3 regions of the Sporosarcina sp. NCCP-2331 genome follow, and region 1 is predicted to be linked to each of the others. Evidence: riboswitches for the same ligand, from Rfam matches in the RefSeq annotation. Region 1 holds a riboswitch; each other region holds the start of a gene.

Region 1 (6,809 bases):
TGTGGTTATAACGATCCACGCCTGCCTCTTTCAAACGTACTGCCTGCTCCGGCTTCAAGATGCCGAGACATGCACAGACCGTCATTCCTTCATGCTTTTCTTTGATTTTCTTCACCGAATCAATCACGATTTCAAGCTCACTGTCACGGGGTCCGCGTCCACTCGCCACGATGCAGTAGGTACCCGCTTTATTAGCAGCAGCGCGCTCTGCCCCTTCCAGAATTTCTTCCGATTTCATCATGGCATACTTTTCAACAGGCGCTTTTGATATGATCGACTGCGCACAATAGCCGCAGTTTTCGGGACAAAGCCCTGACTTTGTATTAATAATCATATTGAGCTTCACTTTGTTTCCATAGTAATGAGAGCGAATGGAATACGTTGCGTGAAGAAGCATCAATAAATCCTTGTCGGGACTATTTAGAATGGACAGCGCTTCCTCGTCCGTCAGTACATGCCCCTCCAAGACTCTATCAGCCAGCAGTTGATAATTCGTCATAATGTCCGCCTCACTTTCAAGTGTTTTGAAATTCTAAATGCAAAGACTCCTGCAAGCACAGCCAGTATAATATCTTTCGGCAGCGGCGGAACCATCCAAATCCACGCAATCTTATAGGTGAATACTTCCGGTGCCGCAGCCCACATTTTATAGGCAGCGTACATCAGGTTTGTTCCGATTAGGTAGTTAATTGCCGTCCCGATGAGTGCTGCTGTAATAAAAGCCGGCAGCGTGTTTTTCCGCTCTACGATCTTTCCCGCAACATAGGCAACGAGAATAAATGAAACGATAAAGCCGAAAGTCGGGCTTAAAATCTGACCGAACCCTCCTGAGAATCTGGCAAATACCGGTGCTCCCGCAAGACCGACCAGCATATACACAGTCATCGACAGCGCCCCTAGACGGCTGCCAAGCAATAATCCAGACAAGACCGCAAAGAACGTCTGAAGTGTGATGGGTACATTCATGACTACCAGGAATGGCAGAATGGATGTAATATTGGCTCCTATCATCATAAGTGCCGCGAACATTCCGCTGTATACAACTGCCAGCGCCCCCAGCTGATTTTTCGTACGTCCTTCTGTAATTGTTGTCATCCTTACACCCCTTAACTTTTTGGTTACTATAAAAATAGTAATAGTTAACTCATTTTATGTCAACCGGATTTTTATTTAGGTTAACAATAAAAAAGACCAGCAGCGAATTGCTGTCGGTCTTGACTTTTATCTTATTTTAGCTGTTCAAACGAATTAACCACAATTTACTTCTTCTTATCAATCTTCTCTTCTTTTTCTTTCCGGAACAAAAAGAAAGCGAGAATGCCGCTTATGGCTGCTGCTCCGAATGTAATCCATACGCGTGTGTCCCATGCCACTTCAGAATAATTATTATCAAGCATGATCCAAGCAATTGTGGCAACAATGGCCGCTATTGGAACGGAATATTTAAAAAACTGCATAATACCTCACCTTTTCCTTTTATTCATTTAATTTTATCATAGTGTTACTCTTTTCTCTATGCGGCCGGGCGCCGCCAACTTCACCAAACGTTCACTTGACGAATGCCGACAAAGCCGCTATGATTATGATTAGAATTATCGAAATAATTTAATAAGAAACATATCTTATCCAGAGAAGCTGAGGGACTGGCCCTATGACGCTTCAGCAACCAGCCCTATCGGCAAGGTGCTACTTCCAGCGTTATGCTCCACAGCATGCGGAAAGATGAGAGGGAACTAATCATTTTGATTACAAAGCCTTCTTTAATTGAAGGCTTTTTTTTATTAGACAAAGCAAAGGGGAGATTTGACGATGTCATTACTGGAGAAACTTCAAACAAATGTCCTGACAGCTGACGGGGCAATGGGTACTATCCTGTATTCCTACGGGATTGATTACTGTTATGAAGAATTAAATATAGAAAAACCGGAAATTGTACAGAAAATTCATCAGGATTATATAGAAGCGGGCGCAGATATTATTCAGACGAATACGTACAGTGCGAACGCTGTGAAACTGGCTCGTTATGGTTTAGAAAGTCGCGTTACGGAGTTCAATAAGGCAGCAATTCAAATTGCCAAACGTGCGGCTGCGCCGGGTGGACAATTTGTTCTCGGGACAATCGGCGGTTTGCGCGGTATCCGAAAGAGTGATGCCAGCTTAGATGAAATCAATCAAGTCGTTCTTCAACAGGCAAACGCGCTGCTTTCCGGAGATCCGGACGGTCTGCTGCTGGAAACGTACTATGATTTTGAAGAATTGTCGTCAGTTATTTCCACACTGCGGGGAATTACAGATGTACCGTTGATTGCCCAAGTGTCCATGCATGACCCCGGCGTCCTGCAAAACGGGATGTCGTTAAATGAAGCATTGCATCAGCTCGAGTCACTCGGTGCAAGCGTCGTCGGCGTTAACTGCCGTTTAGGCCCTTACCATACGATTCAGGCATTTGAAAATGTGACACTTCCTGAGAAGGCATTTTTATCTGCTTATCCGAATGCGAGCCTGCTCGACGTAGAAGATGGCCGCATCGTATATGAATCAGAAGCGGAATACTTCGGACGCGCTGCTGTTTTGCTTCGCGATCAGGGTGTGCGCTTAATTGGCGGATGCTGTGGTACGACGCCAAAACATATTAAAGCCGCTAAAACTCGATTAGCCGGTTTAGAGCCGATCAAAAAGAAAGTGGTAGCACCGGCAAAACCGATCATGATTCAGGAAGCAGGCCCTGTGAAACATCAGCCGCTCCATGAAAAGGCGAAGACAGAGCGCACCGTTATCGTAGAGCTGGACACGCCGCGCCACTTAGAAACAGAAGAGTACATTAAAGGAGCAAACTTGCTCTATGATGCAGGAGTAGATGCCGTGACAATGGCAGACAACTCACTTGCTTCACCGCGAATCAGCAATATGGCAATGGCTTCGATCATCAAGATGCAGCATAATGTACGCCCGCTGGTACACTTGACGTGCCGCGACCATAACTTGATTGGCCTGCAGTCTCATTTAATGGGGCTCAACGCTTTGGGCATCCATGATATTCTGGCCGTGACAGGCGATCCGACAAAAGTTGGGGACTTCCCCGGCGCCACAAGCGTCTATGATGTATCGAGCATGGAACTGCTGCAGCTGATCAAACAGCTGAATGAAGGGATTTCATTCTCCGGCAAGCCATTGCGCAAGAAAGCGAACTTCTCTGTTTCCGCTGCGTTTAACCCAAATGTCCGCGTACTCGACCGGGCGGTTCAGCGTTTAGAAAAGAAGATTGAAATGGGCGCGGATTACTTCATTACACAGCCTGTTTATACGAAGGAAAAAATTATCGATGTCTATGAGGCTACAAAACATTTAGATACACCTATTTTCATCGGGATTATGCCCTTGACAAATATACGCAATGCCGAGTTTTTACACCACGAAGTACCGGGGATCAAGCTGTCTGATGAAGTACTTGAACGTATGCGCGACTGCGGTGATGACCGTCAGAAAGCAACAGAAACCGGGATTCAGATTGCTAAAGAACTGCTTGACACGGCAGCGCAGTATTTCAATGGAATCTATTTGATCACACCGTTCCTACGTTATGATATGACACTTGAACTGAACCAATATATTAAACAGCTGGATGAGCAGAAGGAGAGGGAATTAACACATGCAGAGACATCCCATTGAAGAACAACTAGACAAACGAATATTGATTATTGATGGCGCGATGGGGACCATGCTGCAGGCGGAGGATCTCTCTACAGAAGATTTTGGCGGAGAAGAATACGACGGATGTAATGAATACTTAAACGTTTTACGGCCGGATATCTTAGAGAAAATTCATGACGAATACTTGGAAGCAGGTGCTGATATTATTTGCACCAACACTTTCGGCGGCACTCCCCTTGTACTGAATGAGTTCTCTCTCGGTCACCGCGCATATGAGATCAATTCAAAAGCAGTCGAATTAGCGAAGAAAAGCGCAGCTAAATACTCAACGCCTGAATGGCCTCGTTTCGTTGCGGGCGCAATCGGTCCTACTACGAAGACACTTTCCGTTACCGGAGGCATTACATTTGATGAGCTCTCGAATGATTTCTATGTACAGGCGCAGGCACTTGTTGAGGCAGGATGCGATTTGATCCTAATGGAGACGAGTCAGGATATGCTGAACGTCAAAGCCGGCACCATCGGGATTAAAAAAGCGTTTGAAGAACTGGGACGCGAAGTGCCGATTATGATTTCGGGAACGATAGAGCCAATGGGCACAACACTTGCGGGGCAGAGCATTGAAGCATTCTACATTTCGATCGAACACGTTCAGCCTTTGTCTGTCGGCTTGAACTGTGCGACGGGTCCTGAGTTTATGACGGATCATCTGCGTTCATTATCAGACTTGGCGACAAGCTACGTCACGTGCTATCCGAACGCCGGATTGCCTGATGAAGAAGGACATTACCACGAATCACCAGAGTCGCTTTCAAAGAAACTGGAAGGTTTCGCAGACAAAGGCTGGCTGAATATGGTCGGCGGATGCTGCGGTACGACACCTGAACATATCCGCGCAATCCGTGACGCAGTCAAAGACAAAGCACCGCGTAAGATGCCGGAAGAAGCGCACGGTCATGCAGTATCAGGCATCGAGCCGCTGCTTTATGATGACACGCTGCGTCCTTTGCTGATCGGTGAGCGGACGAATGTCATCGGTTCCCGTAAATTTAAGCAGCTGATTGTGGATGAAAAGTTTGAAGAAGCCTCTGAAATCGCCCGTGCACAAGTAAAACGCGGTGCGCATGTACTGGATATCTGTCTTGCCAATCCTGATCGTGACGAGCTGTACGATATGACTTGTTTCATGAAAGAAGTAGTTAAAAAAGTAAAGGTTCCACTGGTGATTGATTCGACAGATGAGAACGTCATTGCGGAAGCTTTGAAGTACTCTCAGGGTAAAGCGATCATCAACTCGATAAACCTGGAAGACGGGGAAGAACGGTTTGACGCAGTGTTACCCCTTGTGAAAAAGTACGGTGCCGCAGTAGTTGTCGGTACGATTGATGAGATTGGAATGGCTGTGACAAGAGAGCGAAAGCTGGAAATTGCTGAGCGTTCTTATGAATTGCTTGTGAATAAATGGCAGATCCCGCCTGAAGATATTATTTTTGACCCGCTCGTTTTCCCTGTCGGAACAGGCGATGCACAGTACATCGGTTCAGCGGTCGAGACGATTGAAGGGATTCGTTTAATCAAGGAGAAGCTGCCCCGGACTCTTACTACTTTAGGAGTCAGTAATGTTTCATTCGGATTGCCGCCGGTCGGACGGGAAGTTCTGAATGCAGTGTATTTATATCACTGTACGCAAGCGGGTCTTGATTACGCAATTGTCAATACAGAAAAACTCGAACGTTTCGCCTCTATTCCTGAAGCGGAAATTAAACTTGCAAATGATTTACTATTTACGACGACCGATGAAACGCTGGCCGATTTTGCCGACTTCTACCGGGATAAGAAGAAAGAGAAAACGGAAGATGATATTCCAAAAACTGTTCCCGAACGCCTTGCTTACTATGTAGTAGAAGGAACAAAAGAAGGCTTGATTCCTGACTTGGAGACTGCATTGAAAACCTATGACTCTCCTCTTGATATCATTAACGGACCTTTGATGACAGGAATGTCTGAAGTCGGGCGTTTATTCAATGATAATCAGCTGATCGTTGCAGAAGTTCTGCAAAGCGCGGAAGTGATGAAAGCGTCTGTTTCCTATCTGGAACAGTTCATGGAAAAGAAAGAGGACGACAGCGGAAAAGGAAAAATCATTCTTGCTACTGTTAAAGGTGACGTGCACGATATCGGGAAAAACCTGGTTGAGATCATTTTAGGCAACAATGGCTTTAAAGTCATCGATATTGGAATCAAAGTCACGCCTGCTACACTGATCGATGTGATACGTAAGGAAAAACCCGATATCATCGGCCTTTCCGGATTGCTCGTAAAATCTGCACAGCAAATGGTCTTAACAGCTCAAGATTTCAAGGCTGCCGGAATCGATACACCTGTTATGGTCGGCGGTGCGGCACTGACAAGACGTTTTACTGAAACAAAGATTGCACCTGAATATGATGGACCTGTTATTTTTGCGAAAGACGCGATGCAGGGTCTGGATTTGGCTAACCGTCTGCAGAGCGACGGGAAAGATGCTCTCTTGGACGAACTTCAGGAAAGTCTTGAAAAACGTGAAATCAATGATGCGAAGAAAGCGAGCCGTACAGCAGATGCAGCCGTTGCTGTAGCGGTGCGTCCTGTTAAAACCGTCCGCACAGATGCTCCTGTGTTCGTACCGACGGATCTGCGCAGACGTGTAGTAAAAGATTACTCAGTGGCACACTTGCACCCATACGTGAATATGCGCACACTGATCGGCCATCATCTCGGCCTGCGCGGCAATGTCGATAAAATGCTGGAAAATAAGGAAGAGCGCGCAGTACAGCTGCATGAAATGGTGACTGACTTCTTGAAGTCCGATAAAATGAGAGCTTCCGGGATCTACCAGTTCTTCCCTGCCCAGGCAGACGGAGACGATGTCATCATCTATGATCCTGAAGATTCCAAAACAGAAATCGAGCGGTTCACATTCCCCCGCCAAGATAAAGAACCCTTCCTGTGCTTAGCCGACTATTTGAAAACAGTCGACAGCGGCGAAATGGATTATGTAGCATTCATGCAAGTTACGGCCGGTAAAGGCGTACGTGATTATGCGAACCAGCTGAAAGAACAAGGCAAGTTCTTGGAGAGCCACGCATTCCAAGCAACCGCTCTGGAACTGGCAGAAG
Region 2 (6,809 bases), on a different contig from region 1:
CAACATGCGATTTGATCATTGCGACAACAGGTGTAGCAAATTTGATTAAGCCGGAAATGGTACGTAAAGGACAGATCATTCTGGCCTTATCGAACCCAAATGCGGAAATCATGCCGGATGTTGCGCTTGAAGCAGGTGCAGCGTACGCAGCCGACGGTCGTTTAGTAAATAATGTTCTTGGATTCCCCGGAATTTTCCGCGGTGCTTTGAACGCAAATGCTAAAGAGATTACGTACCCGATGCTTATTGCCGCAGCACTTGCGATTGTCGAAAGTACGAAGCGCGATGATCTCGTGCCGCATCCGCTTGATCCAAATGTACATGTCAATGTGGCATTGGCGGTTGAGCGAGTCGTTTATGAAGAACAAGTAAAATGAGTTGGATCCGCCTATTAATCTTTATTGGTTAGTAGGTTTTTACCTATTGATTTACCGAATATTTTCATCAGTAATGTCCATGCTACGTAAAAAAGAAAGTAGGATGGTTATGCCTGATCAAAAATATACGATGTATGTATCAATGAGTCACAAACAAGTTCTGCTGGATCCGTACTCTTCACCCTGGGAATATAAAGTAGAGGTCACAGAAGAAGCATATCCTGTTTTCGAGCGATTATTTGCACAGATGGAACGTCTGGAATTTCGAAACTTTCTGCGCGCACACTTACCCTATATTCCTTATCACTATGACAGGGATAATGACGATATCGATCTGAGAATGAAGAAAGTCTACGCACTTATTCATGAATATACAGATGAAGACTCCAAACGTTTTATCGAAAAACTGCCCTTCTTTCGTTGATTCGGCATACGTCTTTCCGCTACACTAAGGGAAAGGATGTGAGCCAGATGCTGAAGTTTGAAGACTTGCAAGGTGCCGATGTTGAACTGACATTCGGTCCGAATCAACACCAAATAGAATCGCGTCATGTGCTGGTCGTCATAAAACATGAGGGACGCTGGCTGCTGACGAAACATCGGATACGCGGAATTGAGTTTCCTGGAGGGAAAGCGGAACCCGGCGAAACAATAGAACAGGCTGCTATCCGCGAAACTTTTGAAGAAACAGGTGTTACGATTGAAAAAGTCCGGCCTTTTGCCGAATACGTGGTATTTACGGAGCCGCCTTTCAGTAAAGCAGTATTCACAGGTATTGTCACCGAAATCGATCACCATCACACATTACTTGAAACCGAAGGCCTCGTCTGGATGACAGACGATGAATTGGATATGTGTACAGATCTCAGTTTTCATATGAAAGATCGAGGGATGAATGAACTGCGGAAGTGGGTGGAAGCCGATGCGTGAGCGAACTGACGGAAGTATTGGTAAACGTAAAGAATATCCCTCACCGAATCCGAAAGTTCGCTTAGAGGAAGTAACATACTGGTCTGACCGGTTGCAGGTGAAGGGAATGCTGGCAACGCCCAAAGCGGAAGGGCATTATGATGGACTGCTTTATTTACGCGGCGGTATCCAGCATGTCGGTATGGTTCGCCCGGCGCGGATTGCACAATTTGCTTCTCACGGTTTGGTAGTGTTCGCTCCTTATTACCGCGGAAATCGTGGAGGGGAAGGGAAGGATGAATTCGCAGGTGACGACCGGAATGATGCAGTGGCTGGAGTGGAGGTGCTGAAACAGCAGCAGTTTGCCGACTCAGAGAGAATTCATCTGTTCTCTTTCTCGCGCGGCGGTATTATGGCACTGTGGACTGCGATTCTCAGGGAAGATCTGACATCGATGGTAACATGGGCAGGTGTATCTGACGTAGTATTCACGTATAAAGAACGTGAGGATATGCGCAGGATGATGAAAAGGGTAATTGGCGGGACACCGAATAATCAACCTGACGCGTACCGTGAACGGACTGCATTATTCCGTGTGGAAGAGATCACTATTCCTGCGCTGATCATTCACGGGACGATGGACATAAATGTTTCTTTTGAACAGGCATTGTTGCTGGAGAATGCTCTGCGTGATGCCAATAAAGTATATGAAACGTGGTATTTAGAAGGCTATACGCATTATATTCCGCCCGAGATGAACCGGCGGCTTGTAAAAGATGCGGTTGACTGGATGAAACGCCAGGGCTATTAACGAAAAAATCCTTGCAGAGTAATTCTGCAAGGATTTTCTCATTCTATTACAAGGCAGGTGGTCCGCCCTTGATCGCGATATCTTCTGAAAGATGATCGAACTTCTTGAAGTTCTCGCGGAAAGCGGCAGCCAGACGATTTGCTTCTTTATCATATTCTTCAGGATCTTCCCAAGCATAGCGCGGGTGAAGTACATTGCTTGGCACGCCTTCAATTTCAAGAGGCATTTCCAATCCAAAGATTTCGTTCTTTTTAGTTTCTACATTATCCAACTTGCCGGCAATGGCTGCACGAACCATTGTACGGGTATAGCCCAAGTTCATACGGGAGCCCACTCCGAAAATTCCGCCGGTCCATCCTGTGTTGACCAAGAACACCTTCGATCCGTGCTCGTCGATTTTCTTTCCGAGCATTTCTGCATATGTTGCAGCAGGAAGCGGTAAAAAAGGTGAGCCGAAACATGTAGAGAATGTCGGTTCCGGAGCTGTAATACCACGCTCAGTACCTGCAAGCTTGGAAGTGAATCCGCTCAAGAAATGGTACATTGCCTGTTCTTTTGACAAGATCGAGATTGGAGGCAGAACGCCGGAAGCATCAGCTGTCAGGAAAATGATATTTTTCGGATGACCTGCAACAGAAGGCGTTACGATATTATCAATATTTTCAATCGGGTATGCTGCACGCGTATTTTCAGTCAAAGATTTATCATCATAATCAGGAATACGTGTCACTTCATCCAATACGACATTCTCAAGTACGGAACCGAAACGGATCGCTCCGAAAATTTCAGGTTCTTTTTCTTTTGAAAGGTTGATACATTTTGCATAGCATCCGCCTTCAATATTAAATACACCGTTGTCAGACCAGCCGTGCTCATCGTCACCGATTAATTTGCGGTCTGCGTCAGCGGAAAGAGTTGTTTTACCTGTTCCTGACAAACCGAAGAATAGTGCTACATCGCCTTTTTCTCCAACGTTTGCTGAACAATGCATGGATAGAATATCATTTTCGGGAAGCAGGAAGTTCATGACAGAGAAGATGGATTTTTTCATTTCACCTGCGTATTCTGTTCCGCCAATCAAGATAATACGTTTTTCTAAAGACATAATGACGAATGCCTCAGAATTCGTGCCGTCGACTTCTGGATCTGCTTTAAAGGAAGGAGCAGCCAAAATCGTGAATTGTGATTCGTGAGCCTGTAATTCTTCTGCAGTGGGACGGATGAACAATTGGTGGACAAACAGGTTCTGCCAAGCCAGTTCATTGATGACTTGAATAGACAGTTGGGAGTCTTTGTCAGCGCCCGCAAATCCTTTAAAAACGAAGAGCTCATCTTTTTGCTGTAAATGATCGATGACTTTCGTGTATAATGAATCGAATGCTTCGGAAGAGATCGGGCGGTTTGTACTGCCCCAGTCCACTTTGTCTTTAGACACTGCATCTTCGACGATAAATTTATCTTTAGGAGAGCGTCCTGTATATTTCCCTGTACGTGCTGTTAAAGCGCCGTCTGCTGAAAGTTCAGCTTCATCTTTAGCGATTGCTTTTTCCGTTAATTCCGCCACAGACGCTTGGATCGTCACGTTGCCTCCTGATAGAAGGCTTTTTAAACTATCATCAATTTTTGCAGATATCATAATTACATACCGTCCTTTGCGTAGTCGTTTTATTTGAGTAGAACATCTTAATTCGTAAATAGTATAACACATTAAGAATAATAATCTATACTAATTAAAAACTCAAGTGATTTGGTATAAAAAATTTGACAAAATGTAAACTTTTTTATACTATGTGACATGAACGGATACTCTTATCCCGAGTTGGTGGAGGGTACAGGCCCTGTGAAACCCGGCAACCTGCAAAAGACTGATGTCTTGCGCGAAGGTGCCAAACCTGAAGCAAGGTTGAATTCCTTGGACGATAAGAGTGAAAGGTGCTGCGCGTGAAATTATGCCTTTTACTCATGGAAAGAATATGAGTAAGGGGCTTTTTATTTTATATTGTCTAGCCCTGAATCCTTATGGTATTTGATTGACGTCATTTCAGGCGTGGAACTTTACCAGGGACTTATGAGAGTACCGTATCATGTTGCTTAATAGGGGGAAATAAAATGACAAACCGTCGACTGTTTACATCAGAATCAGTTACTGAAGGCCATCCTGACAAGATGTGCGACCAAATATCAGATGCAATCCTGGACGCGATCTTAACTGAAGATCCAAACGCTCGTGTAGCATGTGAAACGAGCATTACGACAGGACTTGTATTAGTAATGGGAGAAATCACTACGACAACGTATGTGGATATCCCGAAAGTTGTGCGTGAAACCGTAAAAGATATTGGCTATACGCGTGCGAAATACGGATTTGATTACGAAACATCAGCTGTTTTAACTTCTATTGATGAACAGTCACCTGAAATTGCGGCCAGTGTAAATATAGCATTGGAAGCACGTGAAGGTTCCATGTCAGATGAAGAGCTGGATGAAATTGGAGCAGGGGACCAAGGTTTGATGTTCGGTTATGCCTGTAATGAAACAGACGAATTAATGCCGTTGCCGATCAGCCTTTCCCATAAGCTGGCACGCCGTCTGACTGAAGCGCGTAAAGAGGAGCTTATCTCTTATTTGCGTCCGGATGGAAAAACACAAGTCACTGTAGAGTATGACGAGAACAACAAACCTGTGCGTATTGATACAATTGTTATTTCTACACAGCATCACCCGGAAGCAACTCTTGAGCAGATTGAAAAAGATGTAAAAGAAGTTGTCATAAATGCAGTTGTCCCTGCGCATTTATTAGATGAAAACACGAAATACTTTATCAATCCGACAGGAAGTTTTGTGGTCGGAGGGCCGCAAGGGGATGCAGGTTTGACAGGCCGTAAAATAATCGTCGATACGTACGGCGGCTATGCACGTCACGGCGGCGGAGCATTCTCGGGCAAGGATGCTACGAAAGTGGACCGTTCTGCTTCCTACGCAGCGCGTTATGTCGCGAAAAATATTGTAGCGGCAGGATTGGCAGAACACTGTGAAGTACAGATTGCCTACGCTATCGGCGTCGCGAGCCCGGTATCTATTTCAATCAATACTTTTGATACAGGCCGTTTGTCTGAATCAAAATTGGTTGAATTTGTCCGTGAATTATTCGATTTGCGTCCGGCCGGCATTATCAAAATGCTTGATCTTCGCCGTCCAATCTATAAACAAACGGCAGCTTATGGTCATTTTGGCCGTACGGATATTGACTTGCCATGGGAAAAGACAGATAAAGTCGAAGCATTAAAAGAGCTTGCAGGCAAATCAGGCGTTAAGCAATAATTGAATTGAAGTGAGCAGAAAAAGCAGAAAGCAGGGAAATCCTTCTTTCTGCTTTTTTTCTATGCTCAAATAGTATAATCTAATATATAGAACATTCAGAAACCAAAGGGGGCATTTGGATGACGACTATACAGGAAACAAAGTCTGTGCTTGATATGGATGCAGCAGAGCTGAAAGCTGAATTGGACAGTGGACGTATTACTTCCAAGAAGATAACAGAAGCATTTATTGAACAGTGTAAAGCGACTAATACAGCGGTGAATTTTTTGGTGGAAGAACGATTTGCCCAGGCGCTGAAGGAAGCGGATTGGGCTGATGAACAAAGAAAGTCAGGAAATGCGCAAGGCAAACTGTTCGGCGTACCGATCAGTATGAAGGAATCCTTTGATGTGGCAGGCATGCAGACAACTGGTGGACTGCCGCATCGAAAAGACCGGGTATCAGAGGATGACGCGGAAATTGTGCGGCTTCTGAAAGCAGAGGGTGCCATCATTATCGGTAAGACTAACACGCCCGCTCTATGTTTTTGTCAAGAGACAGAAAACGCTCTGTATGGCCGTACGAATAACCCGCGCGATCTGGCAAAGACAGTCGGCGGGTCGAGCGGAGGGGAGGGTGCGGCAATCGCCTTAGGAGCTGCGGCAGCCGGGATTGGCTCAGATATCGGCGGGTCGATCCGCATACCCAGCCACTTCAATGGAATTATAGGTTTTAAATCCGGAAACCGCCAAGTCTCTTCCTGTGGCAGCTATCCTGCAGAAGAACATCCGCTGCAGCAACGAATGCTTGGCATCGGCCCGATGACCAAGTCTGTCCGGGATGCCAAGTTTATATACGAAATCATTGCCAATAAGCCTTTGGTAAAGAATAAACTGGAAGAGTTCACCCTTACATTCTTGGGAAAAACGAATCTCCCTCTTTCCAAGCAGACAGAAGGATTCTTGCAGACTGTTCAAGGTTTTTTATCAGACGACCAATCTGTGGCTGAGGGAATCCCGCCTTATTTCCATGAAACCGCTCTTTTATGGCAGGAAATCATGTCGATCGACGGAGCGCATGGCGCGGCGAAGGAAGCATTCGGCCATCGCTCAGTGCAGCCGGTGAGGGAGTATTTAATGGACAAAGCGGGGAAAAGGACAGAGCTGCACCGTTATTTATCTTGGGCGCTGATTGGTGCATCGCTGTTTAAACCTTCTGCTGAACGGGTGAAGGAAATAGAAGCAATGATTGCAGAAGGGGATGTGCAGCTGGCCCGCTATTTAGACAAACGAATTTTGATTTTGCCCGTTTATCATTCGGCTGCGCCTGCACATGGCATCGTATATAAGGAGTTATTCTCAATTCGTAAAACCTATGCCCGCTATATCCTCTATGTCGCCTATGCAAATGTA
Region 3 (6,809 bases), on a different contig from region 1:
GGTGTCGCCACTTCGCTCGGCTTTGGTGCCGTGCAAATTAATGCGGGGCTTCATTATTTATTCGGCATTCCTGTCGGTTTCGTATCGCAGCTGGCCATCATCGCAATCGTAACGGTGCTGTTCTTGATTTCAGCATGGAGCGGTCTTGGCAAAGGCATCAAGATTTTGTCCAATACCAATATGGTCCTGGCTCTTGCACTGCTGCTCTTCATCATTGCGCTTGGTCCGACGCTGCTGATTTTCAATATGTTTACCGATTCAATTGGCGGTTATTTGGAAAACCTGATCCGGATGAGCTTCCGGACGGCGCCGCTTACTCCCGAGAACCGAGTATGGCTGAATGATTGGACACTCTTCTATTGGGCCTGGTGGATGGCTTGGTCGCCTTTCGTGGGTATGTTTATTGCACGTGTCTCAAAAGGACGGACAATACGTGAATTCATGATCGGTGTGCTTGTCGTGCCTACTGTGCTGAGTGCTGTTTGGTTTGCGGCTTTTGGTACTACAGCTATCGAAACGCAAAGAGCGGGAATCATTGATCTGGCATCCACTGCTACAGAACTGACGATTTTTGAGATGTTCAGCGGGCTGCCTTGGTCGTCATTCATTTCTGGTATTGCCATTCTGCTGATCATTTCATTTTTCATCACATCTGCAGATTCTGCAACATTTGTACTCGGCATGCAGTCTTCCTACGGATCACTGACACCCCCAAACAACTTAAAAATCATTTGGGGTGTTATTCAATCATCTATTGCGGTTATTTTACTATTCGTAGGCGGTCTGGATGCTTTGCAGAACGTCATCATTATTGCCGCCCTGCCTTTTTCCATCATCTTGATTATGATGGTCGTCTCCTTATTCAAATCACTGAAAGAGGAACGAAAGAAGATAAAGCGGCCGTAAAAAAGAGGAAACCATTTCGCAGTTGAAATGGTTTCCTCTTTATGTTTACTTATTAAACGGTTTGCTTAACCGCTTTTTCGATTGCCTGCTTCAAGTCTGTAATGATATCATCAGCATTTTCCAGTCCTACAGACAGACGAATCAACTCTTCACTGACGCCCGAGTTCTTCAAATCTTCCGTGGAAAGTTGCTGGTGTGTAGTGGATGCCGGGTGAATGATCAGAGATTTCGCATCGCCGACGTTTGCAACATGCGACCAGATATTCACATTATCAATCACTTCACGCCCTGCATCACGGCCGCCTTTGATGCCGAATACGATAATCGAGCCGTATCCATTTTTCAAATACTTCTGCGCCAAATCATGCGTTGGGTGATCTTCCAGCCCTGTATATGTCACCCACTCTACCCCCGGATGCTCTTTCAGGAAATCCGCTACTTTCTGTGCATTTTCATTATGACGGGGAACGCGCAAATGAAGCGTCTCAAGTCCCTGCAATAAGTTGAATGCACTGTCAGGTGCCAGACATGGCCCGAAATCTCGCAGCAATTGAACGCGCAGCTTTGTTGCAAATGCGGCGCCTGCCGTGTCAATTCCGTAACGTAATCCGTGATAAGAGTTGTCAGGCTCTGTAAATCCAGGGAATCTGCCCTGCGTCCAATCAAATTTCCCAGCGTCAACCGCAACTCCGCCGATTGTTGTTCCGTGTCCGCCAATCCACTTCGTTGCAGAGTGGATCACGACATCTGCTCCATATTCAATCGGATTCAATCCGTATGGAGACGGAAATGTATTATCGACCAGCAACGGAAGTCCGTTATCGTGTGCCACTTTCGCCACTGCTTCGATGTCCAAAACCTGCAGGCTCGGATTTCCGATTGTTTCTGCGAACAACGCTTTTGTTTTATCCGTAATAGCCGCTTCAAAATTTTTCGGATCGGATGCATCCACAAATTTCACCGTAATACCGTAACGCGGCAATGTCACAGCAAACAGATTGTACGTTCCGCCGTACAGATTGCTGGCCGCCACAATTTCATCGCCGGCGCTTGCGATATTCATAATAGAGAATGCAATAGCCGCCATTCCGGAAGACAACGCGACTGCTGCCGATCCCCCTTCTAGCTCTGCGATACGCTCTTCAAACACGGCAACTGTCGGATTTGTGATGCGTGTATAAATATTGCCCGCTTCCTGCAGGGCAAATAAATTCTGTGCATGTTCCGTGTCTCTGAATACATAAGAAGTCGTACGATGAATCGGCAAAGCACGTGAACCTGTTACGGGATCGGGCTGCTGTCCTCCGTGCAATAATACTGTTTCCGGCTTAAAATTCGTCATTACTATTTCCCCTTCCAAAATGGAATTTATTATATTGAAAGATGCACGTCCGAATACACAAAAAACCTCTTCCTATAAATAAGAAGAGGGCTCTGCTTTCGCTCATTCCCTCTTATCTTCCAGACTGATCGTCTGCAGGAAGTAGCACCTTTGCTTACAAAGCCGGTTGCCGGGCATCACAGGGCCTAATCCCTCCGCCACTCTTGATAAGAGTCCGTCTATTCGTTTTCCATCTTGAAAAATAGTATAAAGCTAAACTCAGCCTATTGCAAGGGTTATTAATAGAATCTTTCGAAATGACTTTTATTTATAAAAGATATCCAGCCAGATTTTTACGGCTGATCCCATTATTAACACGGCAAGTATCCCTTGCAGCACTTTCACATTGATTTTCCGGCTTGCTTTTACACCCAAAGGAGCTGCCAGGATACTCGCCGCAATCATTACAAGTGCAGGCATATACGGCACTTGCCCTGTAAACAGCTTACCTGAAGCAGATCCGATTGACGACAGAAGTGTAATGGCGAGCGAAGTTGCTATCGTCACACGCGTAGGGATTTTTAATATAACCAGCATGATCGGCACCAGAATGAACGCGCCTCCAGCCCCTACAATCCCCGCAGCTAACCCGACGAGTAACGCTGCGATGGAGGCAACCCATTTATTGAAAGTAATCTCTTCAATCAACTGATCTTCCAATCCTTTTTTCGGAATGAACATCATAATTGCCGCCATGACAGCCAGTACGCCGTAGACAATATTGACTGCGTTTTCAGATAGAAAGCTTGAACCGGCACCGCCGATAACACTTCCGACCAATACACTAATCCCCATGTAAAAAACAAGCGGCTTCAATATCAGATTGCGTTTTCGGTATGCCAATACGCCAGAAAGTGATGAAAAGAATACCTCCACTGCTGTAATCCCTGATACGTCATGCGGCGAAAAGGCAGTGAAACCAAGCATAGCAGGAATAAATAACAGCATGGGGTACTTGACGATCGCGCCGCCAATACCCATCATGCCGGAAAGAAATGAGCCGACAACCCCAATGAGGAAGATGGTAATGATGAATGGTACGCTCATGATGTCCTCCCTTCTTCCTTGTCTCTGTGCTTAGTTTACCCTTTTTGAATCCAGAATTTAAAGACATTCGCCTCTTGCTGCTTTTCTTTCAGATCATGGCCGCCGGAAGCCGCCCAGGCCGTCAAGTCGGCAACGGAGCCTTTGTCCGTCGTATGAATTTCCAGGATGTCCCCTGTCTGCAGTTCTTTCATTACTTTTCTTGCCCGAACGATCGGCATCGGACAAGCCAATCCTTTTGCATCTAAGAATGTGGTTGTACTCATATTTATCTTCTCCCCTACTAAAGTTTTTTGTCATTCATCATCTCACTGCACAGCGGTTTGGACCAATCTCCATTTCACGCTGCATTTCTTCGTCAGGCTGGATTTTACCCATATTGGTCTGACGGATTTCCTGATAGGCATTTGGCTGCGGCGGCAGATTTCCTGTTACTAGCTCTCTAAATTCATCCTCATTGTCGATCTTCAGTCCGTGATTTTGCTTATATAATGCGCCTAACTTCTCCGAGACACTGCCGTTTTCATTCAACTCTTCAATCATCATGAAGTGAGCCGGAAGCACCGTCAGATCCTCTGATAGTTGAGGATAGCGGTTGTACAGCGATTCACGCAGATCGCCGACCCAGTCCTCCGCAAGTCCGGCTAAATCCGGACGGCCGATGGAATCGATGAACAGAATATCACCTGTCAGCAAATAGCTGTCATCCACGATGAATGACGTGGAGCCGATCGTGTGGCCCGGTGAATAAAGCGGCTGGATCTCAATCTTTGTACTGCCGACTGTAATCGAAACCCCTTCTTCCAATGAAGCAAAATCAAACGTCACTTCTTCGGCGTCTTTCGAGGGCAGCCAGTACGTTGCACCTGTCGATTCCGCAAGCTTTCGGCCGCCGGAAATATGGTCGGCGTGTAGATGTGTATCCAATACGTGTATGATTTTCGCATCTACGCCGTCCGCGAAATCCGTAAATACACCGGTCATGCGAACTGCATCCACAACCGCCGCTTCTCCACCAGAAACAATCATATAGGAGAGACATCCTTTGCCGAGACGGACGAATTGATACAGCTCGCCGCCTGATTTCAGGTCACCAATTTTCACGGGCTCCAGATACTCGCTCCAGGCTTTCATTCCGCCCTGTAAGTAAGCAGCTGAACAGCCTTCCTCCTCGAGAATTTCCGCCACCATAATGGATGACCCTTCCTTTGCACAAACAACCATGATTTCCTGATCTTTCGGCAGCTGATCAACAATGGCTCCTGCACCGTCCAGCAATTCGAAATACGGCACATTCAAATGAACAACCTGCTCGCCTTCAATTTTCCAATCCTGAAACGCCTCTTCATTTCGCACGTCCAAAATAAATAACGGTTGTTTTTGTATGACCTTTTTTGCAATCTCACTTGCTGTAGCAATTCTCATCTCTTTATACCCCCTACTGTATTTTCAGTATCACCATGCCACTTCGACATACCGGGCACTACATTTGTCACACACTCAAACCCTTGTGCCGCAAGCTTCTGGCAAGCCATATCACTGCGGTTTCCTGTGCGGCATACGATAAAGTATTTATGTTTTTTATCCAGATGTTCTATTCGCTCTTCCAGCTGACCTAGCGGAATCGACAGGGCACCGGGTATGTGATTGAATGTATACTCTGCAGATTCTCTGACATCGATCAGCACCGTACCAGGTTCCTCCAATTTATCTGTAAGCTTTTCGTTTGCAACGGTAAATGGATAGGTCCTTTCCTGCCGTTCTTCTTTGTCGGACTTTCTGACGAAATGGCGCCAGACCCCGTCTTCTTGAACGTTTCCTATATATTGGTGGCCTGCACTTTCAGACCAAGCCTTCAAGTCCGCCGTTGTTCCTGTGTCAGTTGAATGGACTTCAAGCACCTGCCCCTCTGTCATTTCTTTGATCGCTTTTCTAGTTTTAACGATCGGCATCGGGCAGGCAAGATTTTTAGCGTCCAGTACCTTATCTGTTTGAATCATTGTATTCCTCCTATACACCATGGGGTATATTTATTTTCAAAATTTTTTAAATGAACAGGTTTACCCGGCCCTCCTGCGCTTCACCTAAATAGGCTGCTACACCGCCGTACTCCACTTCATCAAGCAACTCTTCCTGTCCAAGTCCCAATAAATCCATTGTCATCGTGCAGGCGATCAATTTAACGTCCTGCTCAGCGGCAAGAACAATAAGCTGCGGTAGACTCATAGCTGAATGCTTTTTCATTACACGCTTGATCATCTTTGGCCCCATACCTGCAAAATTCATTTGAGAAAGTCCCATTTTATTCGCACCTCTCGGCATCATTTTACCGAATAGCTTTTCAAGAAATCCTTTCTTACTCTGAATCGGTTCATCTTTGCGCAGCGCATTCAATCCCCAAAATGTATGGAAAATTGTTACTTCATGATCATATGCAGCAGCACCGTTTGCAATAATATATGCCGCCATTGCTTTATCATAATCACCACTGAATAATACGATTGTCGTTTTTTTCTGTTCTGTCATGTTCTCTGCCCCTTTTATCTGTCATTTTCGTAATAAATACCTATAGGGGTATATTACACGAGTGAAAAAAAGAGTCAAGCGTAAATGCTTACCGACTCTTTACCAGCAATTCCACAGCTTCGTTAATAATCGATTCATGTGTTCTGTCATCTGTTTCATCCAGGTTTTCCATGCACGCAATTAAATTGGAACTGACGATTACGCCGATTGTCCGGTCGATGGCTGAACGGCTTGCAGACAGCTGAGTGATGACCTCTTTACAGTCCTTGCCTTCTTCTATCATACGCAGAACCCCTTTAATCTGCCCCTCAATACGCTTCAGACGATTCTTCACTTTATCATCGTATTCCATAAATCTCACCGCCTTTTATTATCTTCAGATTATACCCTGACAGGTATATTGTCAAATCAATTGCATTCGACTTCACCCTATATCTTACTCCAAAAAGTACGATCTACCATTCGACAGGTTTCTACTATTCTGAAATTTTTCCCGATATATGTTATACTACTTATAGTAAGCTATTGCACGTTTTCCGTCTTTTCTCTGCAGCATATGAAAAAGACGAGATTTTACTATTGAAGGAGTTGATTCGGTTGGCATTTCCACGCAAAGATCGTCCGATTTCTGATTTTGTGGCCTCAAGATATGTAGATGAAGTCATATCCTTCAACCGCAATGAACACGAAGTTTCCGGAACAATTCACAAGATTCTCGAGAACTCCGTAATTGTTAAGATTTCTGATTCAGACGCAGAACAAATTGGGGCAGCATCCAATATGACTGTTGTCGCACATAAAAATTATACGGTGATTTAATCCCCTACATGCCTTGCAGCTGATTGCAAGGCTATTTTTTTGCCTAAATTTTATACAAAGCATACTTTCCGTCCATCACGAAAACTACATTATATAATGAATTCAATCAGTATTCATAATAACAGGAGTGAAA

What was found. A riboswitch is a leader RNA that binds a small molecule or an ion and turns the genes downstream of it on or off. The one in region 1 is predicted to bind S-adenosylmethionine.
Region 2: another riboswitch for S-adenosylmethionine. It lies ahead of metK (methionine adenosyltransferase); the one in region 1 lies ahead of NCCP2331_RS12410 (bifunctional homocysteine S-methyltransferase/methylenetetrahydrofolate reductase).
Region 3: another riboswitch for S-adenosylmethionine. It lies ahead of NCCP2331_RS02655 (O-acetylhomoserine aminocarboxypropyltransferase/cysteine synthase family protein); the one in region 1 lies ahead of NCCP2331_RS12410 (bifunctional homocysteine S-methyltransferase/methylenetetrahydrofolate reductase).

Annotation. Positions count from the first base shown of each region.
Region 1 covers NZ_BRCD01000020.1:53,366-60,174, forward strand. Annotated here, with positions in the region: gene bioB (biotin synthase BioB) at 1-499, opposite strand, end outside; gene NCCP2331_RS12400 (biotin transporter BioY) at 496-1,095, opposite strand; gene NCCP2331_RS12405 (hypothetical protein) at 1,260-1,457, opposite strand; SAM riboswitch class I at 1,620-1,729, shown strand; gene NCCP2331_RS12410 (bifunctional homocysteine S-methyltransferase/methylenetetrahydrofolate reductase) at 1,810-3,669, shown strand; gene metH (methionine synthase) at 3,650-6,809, shown strand, end outside.
Region 2 covers NZ_BRCD01000030.1:21,204-28,012, reverse strand. Annotated here, with positions in the region: gene NCCP2331_RS15240 (NAD-dependent malic enzyme) at 1-377, shown strand, start outside; gene NCCP2331_RS15235 (transposase) at 487-801, shown strand; gene NCCP2331_RS15230 (NUDIX hydrolase) at 849-1,307, shown strand; gene NCCP2331_RS15225 (alpha/beta hydrolase family protein) at 1,300-2,097, shown strand; gene pckA (phosphoenolpyruvate carboxykinase (ATP)) at 2,144-3,733, opposite strand; SAM riboswitch class I at 3,904-4,023, shown strand; gene metK (methionine adenosyltransferase) at 4,207-5,418, shown strand; gene NCCP2331_RS15210 (amidase) at 5,538-6,809, shown strand, end outside.
Region 3 covers NZ_BRCD01000003.1:60,925-67,733, reverse strand. Annotated here, with positions in the region: gene NCCP2331_RS02660 (glycine betaine uptake BCCT transporter) at 1-906, shown strand, start outside; gene NCCP2331_RS02655 (O-acetylhomoserine aminocarboxypropyltransferase/cysteine synthase family protein) at 959-2,248, opposite strand; SAM riboswitch class I at 2,358-2,461, opposite strand; gene NCCP2331_RS02650 (sulfite exporter TauE/SafE family protein) at 2,552-3,334, opposite strand; gene NCCP2331_RS02645 (sulfurtransferase TusA family protein) at 3,370-3,597, opposite strand; gene NCCP2331_RS02640 (MBL fold metallo-hydrolase) at 3,635-4,756, opposite strand; gene NCCP2331_RS02635 (sulfurtransferase TusA family protein) at 4,753-5,331, opposite strand; gene NCCP2331_RS02630 (DsrE/DsrF/DrsH-like family protein) at 5,378-5,857, opposite strand; gene NCCP2331_RS02625 (metal-sensitive transcriptional regulator) at 5,946-6,209, opposite strand; gene NCCP2331_RS02620 (DUF2187 family protein) at 6,455-6,676, shown strand.